2 regions of the Kribbella sp. NPDC003505 genome follow, and region 1 is predicted to be linked to the other one. Evidence: riboswitches for the same ligand, from Rfam matches in the RefSeq annotation. Region 1 holds a riboswitch; the other holds the start of a gene.
The links. A riboswitch is a leader RNA that binds a small molecule or an ion and turns the genes downstream of it on or off. The one in region 1 is predicted to bind thiamine pyrophosphate.

Region 1 (4,661 bases):
GGTCCGCGCCGACCACGTTCACGTGGTGCGGACTGGACTTCGCCCGCGTCACCGCCTCGCGCGCGAACACGTAAGCCTCGCCGCTGCCGGCGCGGGTGCTGCGCGGCAGCGGCTCGGTGACCGCGCCGATGCCGAGTCCGACGTACCAACTGTCCGCCCGCAGCAGCTCGACGATCACGTCGATGGTCACTCGGGCCTCGGAGAGCACGCCCTGCACCTCGTCGCCGGCGGTCCGCTCGAACTTGCGCAGCAGGCCGGTCCGCCGCGGCCGGCGGTTCAGGGAGTTCAGTAGCTCGGGTACGAGATCGCTCGTGCTTCGGCTGCCGCGCTGATCTACCGTGAGAACGAAGACCATCGTCCTGTACCTCCTTCCGGACGGCTTAAGGCTACAGTCTTATTCACGTAGAGTGAAGGTCAAAACCTGAATCGGTTCAGCCCGTCACTCACCGTATCCGGCCCGGAGTGCGGCGCACGCCGGACCGGACGGCGCCCCGATTCAGTCCGTGATCGGCAGGTAGAGCTTCTGGTCGGCCGACTTGAAGGTCTCCGACATCTCCGCGAAGCCGGCCTCGATCGCCTCGGCCGACGTCAGGCCGCGTTCCTCCGCGTACGCGCGGATGTCGGCAGTGATCCGCATCGAGCAGAACTTCGGCCCGCACATCGAGCAGAAGTGCGCGGTCTTCGCGGGCTCGGCAGGCAACGTCTCGTCATGGAACGACCGGGCCGTGTCCGGATCCAGCGAGAGGTTGAACTGGTCCTCCCAGCGGAACTCGAACCTTGCCTTGGACAACGTGTCGTCCCAGGCCTGCGCGCCCGGATGCCCCTTGGCCAGGTCGGCCGCGTGGGCGGCGATCTTGTACGTGATCACGCCGGTCTTGACGTCGTCGCGATCCGGCAGCCCGAGGTGCTCCTTGGGTGTGACATAGCAGAGCATCGCCGTCCCCAGCCAGCCGATCTGCGCCGCGCCGATCGCCGACGTGATGTGGTCGTACGCCGGCGCCACGTCCGTTGCCAGCGGCCCCAGGGTGTAGAACGGCGCCTCACCGCACAGCTCCTCCTCGAGCCGGACGTTCTCGGCGATCTTGTGCATCGGGACATGCCCCGGGCCTTCGATCATGACCTGGACCTCGTGCTCCCAGGCGACCTTCGTCAGCTCGCCCAGCGTGCGGAGCTCCGCGAACTGGGCCTCGTCGTTGGCGTCCGCGATCGATCCCGGCCGCAACCCGTCGCCGAGCGAGAAGGTCACGTCGTACTCGCGAAGGATCTCGCAGAGCTCCTCGAAATGCGTGTACAGGAAGGACTCCTGGTGGTGCGCCAGGCACCACGCGGCCATGATCGACCCGCCGCGCGACACGATCCCGGTGATCCGCCGCGCGGTCAGCGGGACGTGCCGCAGCAGGACGCCGGCGTGCACGGTCATGTAGTCCACACCCTGCTCGCACTGCTCGATCACCGTGTCGCGGTACACCTCCCACGACAGCGCGGCCGGATCGCCCTTGACCTTCTCCAGCGCCTGGTACAGCGGCACCGTGCCGATCGGGACGGGCGAGTTCCGCAGGATCCACTCCCGCGTCTCGTGGATGTTCTTGCCGGTCGACAGGTCCATCACCGTGTCGGCGCCCCACCGGGTCGCCCAGACCAGCTTCTCGACCTCTTCCTCGATCGAACTGCTCACGGCGGAGTTGCCGATGTTCGCGTTCACCTTCACCAGGAACTTCTTCCCGATGATCATCGGCTCGCTCTCCGGGTGCCGCCGGTTCGCCGGGATCACCGCCCGCCCGCGCGCCACCTCGGCCCGGACGAATTCCGGATCGAGCCCTTCCCGCAGTGCGACGTACCTCATCTCCTCGGTGATCACCCCGGCCCGCGCGTGCCCGAGCTGGGTCCGCGGCTCGCGCCCGGCGATCCACTCGCGCCGCAGCGCGGGCAGACCGGCCTGGACGTCGATCCCGGCGGACGCGTCGGTGTACGGACCGGACGTGTCGTAGAGGTCGAAGTGCTCGCCGTTGGTCAGCTGCACGCGGCGCGCCGGTACCCCGAGCTCGCCGCGATAGATCTTCTCCGAGCCCGAGATCGGGCCCGTGGTGACGGCCGGACGGATCGTGCTGACATTCACCATTGCTGCTGCTCCCTACGCCGGAATTACCCGGACAGGTTCGGCGGTCGGCGGCGCCGGCAGCAGAGTCTTCTCTCTGGCCAGCCGCCCTCTCAGCCCACTACGGTGCGAGCTCCCGCGATCTTTAGTTGTCACGGACCACCCTAGGGCATGTCTGATAATCCAGCGCCGTCGCGAGGAGGTGCTCGGTGCGGTAGCTCGGCGTGCGGGAGCGAAGGTCTCGATGCGGCGCATCGTGGCCTTTGCTCACGTGCGGCGAGGTGCCGTGCCGAGTGCCCCGCAGTAGGTGCTGGATTGTCAGACATGCCCTAGACGAACCCGGTACCGTCTAGGGATGCGCGACCTCGTCTACCCGCCTGTCATCGCCTTCGCGAAGACCGCGTTCACGGTGCTGGACCTCAAGATCCGCCGCACCGGGACCGAGCACGTCCCGCGCACCGGCGGGGCCCTGATCGCGATCAACCACATCAGCTACGTCGACTTCATCCTGGGCGGGTACGGCGCGCTGCCGGCCAGGCGGCTGGTGCGCTTCATGGCCAAGGAGGTGCTGTTCCGCAACCGGTACTCCGGCCCGCTGATGCGCGGCATGCACCACATCCTGGTGGACCGCGAGGCCGGCGCCGCGTCGTACGAGCAGGCGATCCGCTACCTGAACGCCGGTGAGCTGGTCGGCGTGTTCCCGGAGGCGACGATCAGCCGGTCGTTCGAGCTCAAGGAGTTCAAGTCCGGCACGGTCCGGATGGCCGCGGAGGCCGGTGTACCGGTGCTGCCGATGATCCTGTGGGGCACGCAGCGGATGTTCACCAAGGACCACCCGCGGGACTTCAGCCGGCACCGGCCGATCTCGATCAGCATCGGCGCGCCGATCACGGTGACCCGCGACGACGATCCGACCGAGGCGACTGCCCAGCTGCGCTCCACGATGGCCGGAATGCTCGACGAGACGATCCGCACGTACCCGGAGCAGCCACCCGGCGCCTGGTGGCTGCCCGCCGCGTACGGCGGCAGCGCACCGACCCCCGCCGAGGCTGCCCGCCTGGACCAGGAAGAACTCGCCCGCCGCGCCCTGAAGAAGAAGTAGACCTCAACCCCTCCGGTCGAAGAGCGTGCCGGGCACCAGGCGCAGGAACGGGTGCGGGCTGGGCGAGCCCTGGGTGAAAGCGTCGGCGGGAGGGTCCTGCCAACTCGAGGCCAGGGTCAGGAGTGCGTCGGTTCGGAGGTTCACGGCCTTTCGCTGGGTGCCGTTGATCGAGTACGACGGCAGTACGGCGGTGCCGGGTGTGCCGGCGAGGTCGGCGTACGGCAGGGCGTCCGGCGACGGTTCGTCGTACCCGCGCCGGAAACCGGACAGCCAGGTGTCGAGGCCGGCCGTCGCGGTGCGGAACCTGATCCAGCGATGGTTGTCCCAGCCGTTGCCGAGGACGAAGCGGGTGACGAGCTTCTTCGCGCCTGCCTCACCGCGCTCGACCAGGTCGGTCACCACCGTGTCCTTCATCGTCAGGTTCAGGCCGCCTTCGTCGTGATCGTGGTAGATCGTGACGATCCGGTCGCGGTAGCCGGGCATCACCAACTGCGCCTCGTCCACCCAGCCGCGCGCGGTGTCCAGGATCGACCGGCCGAACAGTGCGACCAGCCCGAGCCCCTGACCGGTCCACCGGGTCCAGCGCCGGTTCAGCCCTCCCTGGTTGACGACCGGCAGGCGGGTGTTCTCGGCCTGGTCCTCCAGGTTCTTCGGCACGCCCGGCGGGAACAGGGCCAGGTCGACCGCGAAGGTCGGTCGGGCCGGCAGCGGCGAGTCGAAGAAGTGCACCGGCAGGTTGCTCGCGATGCCGCCGTCGGAGAACCAGTTGACCTCGAAGTCCGGCGCGGGGACGGCAGGCAGCGCCTGCTCCGGCCCGGCCTGCGGGTTCGCGTCCCGCCATTCCGACACCGCGGCACTGACCTTGCCGTACGCCGGGTGCGTGAAGTCGATCGCGTACAGCGGCACGGCCGAGATCAGGAACGGGAAGCTGAGGCTCATCCGGGTCGCGACGATCACCGGCAGATCGGCGGCGAGCGGGAACGGCCGCTTCGGGGCGGCCTGCAACCGGCGCAACTCGCCGGCCCACCGCTTGGCCGGTTGCGGGGACAACGGCGGCGGGTGCTCACACATCCAGTCCACGACCTCGGCCGGGAACAGCTGTTCGAACTGGCCCGGGTCGAAGAAGTACTCGCGTTCCGGCCAGGGCATCCGCATCGGCTGGTGCCGGGTCAGGTTGGTGGTCATCATCCGCAGCTCGACACCAGCCGCGGTCAGCTGCCCGAAGGTGATCGGATCCGCGTCCCCGGCCCGGCCGGCGAAGTCCTGCAGCTTGCCGTGCAGCCAACGGGTCAGCGGCTCCGCGCCGCCCTCGGACCTGCCAGCCATCCCGTTGCACAGCCCGAAGTTGTTGTCCGGAACGTTCTTCGCGAGGCTCCGGAGCACGCCGGCCGTGACGGCCACGACGACACCGACGACGGCCAGCAGCGCACCGGCAATCACCGCGGCCCAGGCCGCCACGCCCTG
Region 2 (4,661 bases), on a different contig from region 1:
GTTGTTCCTGGCCGGCCTCGAAATCGACGTACACCGACTGCGCGGGCAGGTCCTGCGGCTGGCGGTGCTGGGTTATCTGGTGACGTTGCTGCTGGGCGGGCTTGCCGGCTTCGGATTCTCGGCGGTCGGCTGGGTCAACAGCGCGCTCCTGCTCGCTGTCACGCTGTCAGCGACGTCCTTGGGTCTGGTCGTGCCGGTCCTCAAGGACGCAGGCAAGGCCGAGGGCAGCGTCGGGCAGTTCACCATCGCGGCCGCGTCGGTTGCTGACTTCGCCGCTGTACTGGTGCTGTCGCTCGTCTTCTCGACGGAAGGCGGCAGTGCGGGCGAACGGCTGATCATGGTGGGGCTGTTCGCTCTGCTGGTGGTCGTCACAGGTCTCGTCGTCGCCACGGCCGGACGCTCGCAGCGAATCGGCGGGGTGCTGTTGCGGTTGCAGGACACCACCGCTGAGATCCGGGTCCGGGCCGCTGTGGTGCTGCTGGTCGCCTTCGTCGCCTTGGCGGAGCAGTTCGGGCTGGAGACGATCCTCGGGGCGTTCCTGGCCGGAGCGGTGGTCGGACTGGTCGACCGGGACGCCGCCTCGCATCCACGCTTCCGGATCAAGCTGGAGGCGTTGGGCTACGGGTTCCTGATCCCGGTGTTCTTCGTGACGAGTGGGCTCCGGCTGGACCTGCGCGGCCTGCTCGCGGACCCGGCCGCGCTCGTCCGGGTGCCGTTGTTCCTGCTCGCGTTGCTCGTCGTCCGCGGCGCACCGGCGTACCTCGCAGTGCGGACGCTCGGCCCCCGAGCGACGGCTGCGACGGCGCTGCTGCAGGCGACGTCGCTGCCGTTCATCGTGACGGCGACCCAGATCGGCGTGGCGACCGGGCTGATGGGCCCGGTCACCGCCGCCGCTCTGGTCTGCGCCGGGCTGCTGTCCGTGCTCGTGTTCCCGGCGGTCGCGCTGGTGCTGCTCAGGCAGCCTGCCGCCGACCGATCCGGCCGAGCAGTACCGCAGCCACCATCGAGACGATGATCGACGTGTACGTCGCACCGAGCCAGCCGGGCACGGGCTGGTCGTTGAACAGGGCCTGCTGCAGCTTGGTCCAGAACGGCGACCATCCCGCGACGGTGCCGGGGTTCACCAGCTGGTACGCGACGAAGCCGATCAGCCAGGCGACGGTCGGCTGCCAGCGGAACTTCGCCGTACCGGACACGTCCCACTGCATCTTGCTGACCACGAAGAAGTCGGCGATCGCGACTGCGAACAGCGGAACGAAGACCGAGCCGATCAGGTACAGGAACTGCGTGTAGTTGCCGAGATCGATGAACAGCGCGATCCCGGTGGCGATCACGCCGATCGCGACCGAGATCCACCGCCGGTCGATGTGACCGATCAGGTTGTGCGTGGCCATCGTGGTCGAGTAGACGTTCGCGTACGCCTCGTCGACCTCGTCGACCAGCAGCACGAGCAGGGCGATCGCACCGGCCGGCAACGTGACCAGTGCGGTGATGACGTCCTCGCTGTTCGTCCCCAGCGTCGCCACGGCGACCACGCCGAGGGCGTAGTACGCGATAGCGGCCAGGCCGTAGCCGAGCGAGGAGCCGGCGAACGCTGCCTTGTTGGTGCGCGAGTGCCGCGTGTAGTCCGCGGCCAGCGGGGCGAACGACACGACACCGGCCGCGGCGAGGTCGACCGCCGGCCAGAAGCCGAACACGCTGTCCTGCGGCAGGGCGTGCGTCGGCTTGCTCAGCACCTGCACGAAGAGGTACACCGACGCCAGCAGCACCAGCCAGACCATGAACTTGCGCAGGATCTTCACGCTGCCCAGCGGACGCACCGCCATCGCGGTCGCGATCAGCCCGGCGAGGACGACGAACAGCCAGCGCCAGCGCTCACTCGTCACCGCGACCGCGGCCTGCGAGATCACGATGATCTCCATCGTCGCCCAGCCGACGTTCTGCGCGATGTTCAGCACGGTCGGCGCCATCGAGCCGCGGCGGCCGAACAGACCACGCAGGCATGCCATCGCCGGCGCTCCGGTCTGCGACCCGAACACGGCCGCACCGCCGAGCACCAGCGCGCCGATCCCACAGCCGACGACGACCGCGAGCAGGCCCTGCCACAGCGAGCCGGTGTACGCCGCGACCAGCGCACCGGTCACCGGGCCGAACAGCGAGATGCCGAAGTTGCCCCAGAGCGTGAACTGGTCGAAGAAGCCGAGCGTGCGCGGCGCATCGGTGGTGAGAACGAGCGGAGCCTCGGTGGAGCTCGACGGACGAACAGCTGTATCGGTCATGAGTGACCCCACTCCCTACGCCGGCATTACCCGGTCAGGTTCAGGCGGTCGGCGACCCAGCTGTCGCCCTCTCAGCCCGCGCATCCTCGGTGCGAGCTCCCGCATAGGTTGGTACTGCGAGTTTAACGCGTCAGCCATTTTCCGGCAGTGCGGCCGCTCGTTCTATGAGCGCGGCCACTTCCGGGCCGTTCGTGACGACCGGCATGTGCGCACCGGTCTCCAACGTGCGCGCCTCGCCGTGACTGAGCTCGGCGAGCTGCTCGAGCCACTCCTTCGTACACATCAGGTCGTGCTTGCCGCGGACCAGGACCACCGGGGCCCGCACGTGCGGCATCACCGCGGCCAAGTCGTGGATCCGCGACGCCTCGCCGGCGCGGGCGATCGACGGCAGCGTCGTGCGCGCGTACTGCGGGCTGATCCGAACCAGCTTCGGCACGTCCGGGATAGCGGATCCGACGAGCCGGACGGCGCGGTCGACCCAGCTCGACATCCGGGCATCACCCGTCGGGGCCACGAGAACGAGCGCGTGCACGAGCTCGGGGTAGCGCACTGCCGTCTCGACGACGACCTGACAGCTCGCCGAGTGGCCGACCAGCACCGATCGCTCGCGGATCTTCTCGGCCAGCGCCACCGCGAGCGCCCGCGGATGCAGGTCCTCCCGAGCGCCCGCCGGTTCGCCGTACCCGGGCAGCGTCACCAGGTGGTACGGCGTGACGAGATGCTCGGCGGTCCGCGCGTACGACTCCGGGCCGAGGCCCAGGCCGGGCACAAGGACGATCGGTGCGCTCACTCCCAGGGCGCCTTGGCCGGAGCGCCTTTGACGACCGGGTTCGCCACGTCGGGCTTCAGCTCGCGGTACCCGAGGAACAGGCCGACGGCGAGAAGCAGCAGGCCGACCCCACCCCAGCCGTACGCCGTGGGAAGCCGGTGCACCGCGTCGTCGCTGCTGCCCAGCCCGGTGGACAGCACCATGAGCAGCCAGACCAGGATCAGCACCACCGACACCGCGACCAGCAGCAACCCGGCGAGCTCGGCCGGCTCGGGCCGACGACCGGCCTTGCGGCGGGCCAGCACGTCCCGGATCCACATCACCAGCGCGCCGGTGCCGACGACCAGGAGCAGCAGCTGGCCGATCGCGTCGAGCACGTCGGTCCGCAACGGGTGGTTGAGCGGCGAGCCGGGCGCCTGGGAGATCTCCCGCAGCGCGACCCGCTGGACGGACACGACGAGCAGACCGTAGATCGCGGCGATGAACGTCGCCAGGCCGACGACCCGAGCGGCCCGCGGATCCCGCGACGGCTCGTCCCGGCCGTACGTCGGGAGCTCATGCGGCTGCGGGCTCGCTTCGGCGCCGTAGGGTGCGCCGGGGCGGTAGGCCGGGGGCTGGTGGTACGCCGGGTTGCCCTGCGGCGGCGGCTGGGTCCCGTACGGCTGTGGCTGCGCGTACTGGAACTGCTCCGGCGGGGCAGGCGGCCCGGCGTACGTGCCACCGCCGTACGGCGTGGGCGGAGCGTAGTGATGCTCCTCACCAGCTGCCTGCTGCTTCTCGGGCTCATCGCCCCGGCCGTACGTCGGGAAGTCCTGCGACGACATCGGTTCTCCCTCCGTCGCGCCCAGTCTCTCAGGTGGCCTTGATGGTCGGCCAGGCGTTCGGTAGGCAGCCGGCCAGGCCCTTCGTCTGCTGCATCATCACCGGCGCGGGGGTCTTCGGCGTGGCGCAGGTCGAGTGCCCGTGGCCGAGCGCGTGCCCGACCTCGTGGTTGACCAGGTAGCTGCGGTACATCTCGACGTCGCCGTTGTACGCCGGGATCGCGTAGATCCACCGCTTGGCGTTGAGCACCACCCGGTCCTCGACGCGGCAGGACACCTCACCGCCGGTGTCGAGCGGCAGACAGAGCTTGTCGGTCAAGGTCGGTGTCGCGAGGATGATCCGGAGGTCGGCGTCGACGCGGTCCGTCCGCTCGAAACTCACCGGATGCACCGCCTGCCAGCCGCGCGGGTCGGTCAAAGTCTTGTGGATCGCCGCCGCCACCGCGGCGCCGTTCACCGACACCCCTTGCTCGATCTCGACCCGGTACGTCAGCTTGTCGCGCACCCCGGTCGCCTTGTCGGACCCCGGCACCACCGCGAGCTTCCCGGTCGAGACCAGCACGTTCGGCTTCGCGTTCTTCGGCTTGCGCGTCAGCGTCGGTGCCGGCCGCAACGGAGTCGTGAACTTCTGCGTCGGCGTCGCGATCGGCGTCGGCTTGGGCGTCGCAGCCACCGGCACCTCCTCGGCGACAGCGTCAACCCCCGCCACCGCCTCCGCCGCCAGACTGCTCCGATGCGCCACATCCGGATGCGCCACCACCACAGTCCCCAGCACCGCCAACGCCGTCACCA

Region 2: linked by a shared signal. The riboswitch ahead of ABZX12_RS15095 (cytosine permease) and the one ahead of thiC (phosphomethylpyrimidine synthase ThiC) in region 1 are both predicted to bind thiamine pyrophosphate.

What each region holds. Positions count from the first base shown of each region.
Region 1 is NZ_JBEXNA010000006.1:122,356-127,016, reverse strand. It holds gene ABZX12_RS21805 (transposase) at 1-355, opposite strand, end outside; gene thiC (phosphomethylpyrimidine synthase ThiC) at 497-2,119, opposite strand; TPP riboswitch at 2,111-2,245, opposite strand; gene ABZX12_RS21795 (lysophospholipid acyltransferase family protein) at 2,451-3,197, shown strand; gene ABZX12_RS21790 (hypothetical protein) at 3,201-4,661, opposite strand, start outside.
Region 2 is NZ_JBEXNA010000004.1:278,416-283,076, forward strand. It holds gene ABZX12_RS15090 (cation:proton antiporter) at 1-1,015, shown strand, start outside; gene ABZX12_RS15095 (cytosine permease) at 954-2,279, opposite strand; TPP riboswitch at 2,275-2,392, opposite strand; gene ABZX12_RS15100 (alpha/beta hydrolase) at 2,410-3,069, opposite strand; gene ABZX12_RS15105 (hypothetical protein) at 3,066-3,872, opposite strand; gene ABZX12_RS15110 (DUF3152 domain-containing protein) at 3,901-4,542, opposite strand.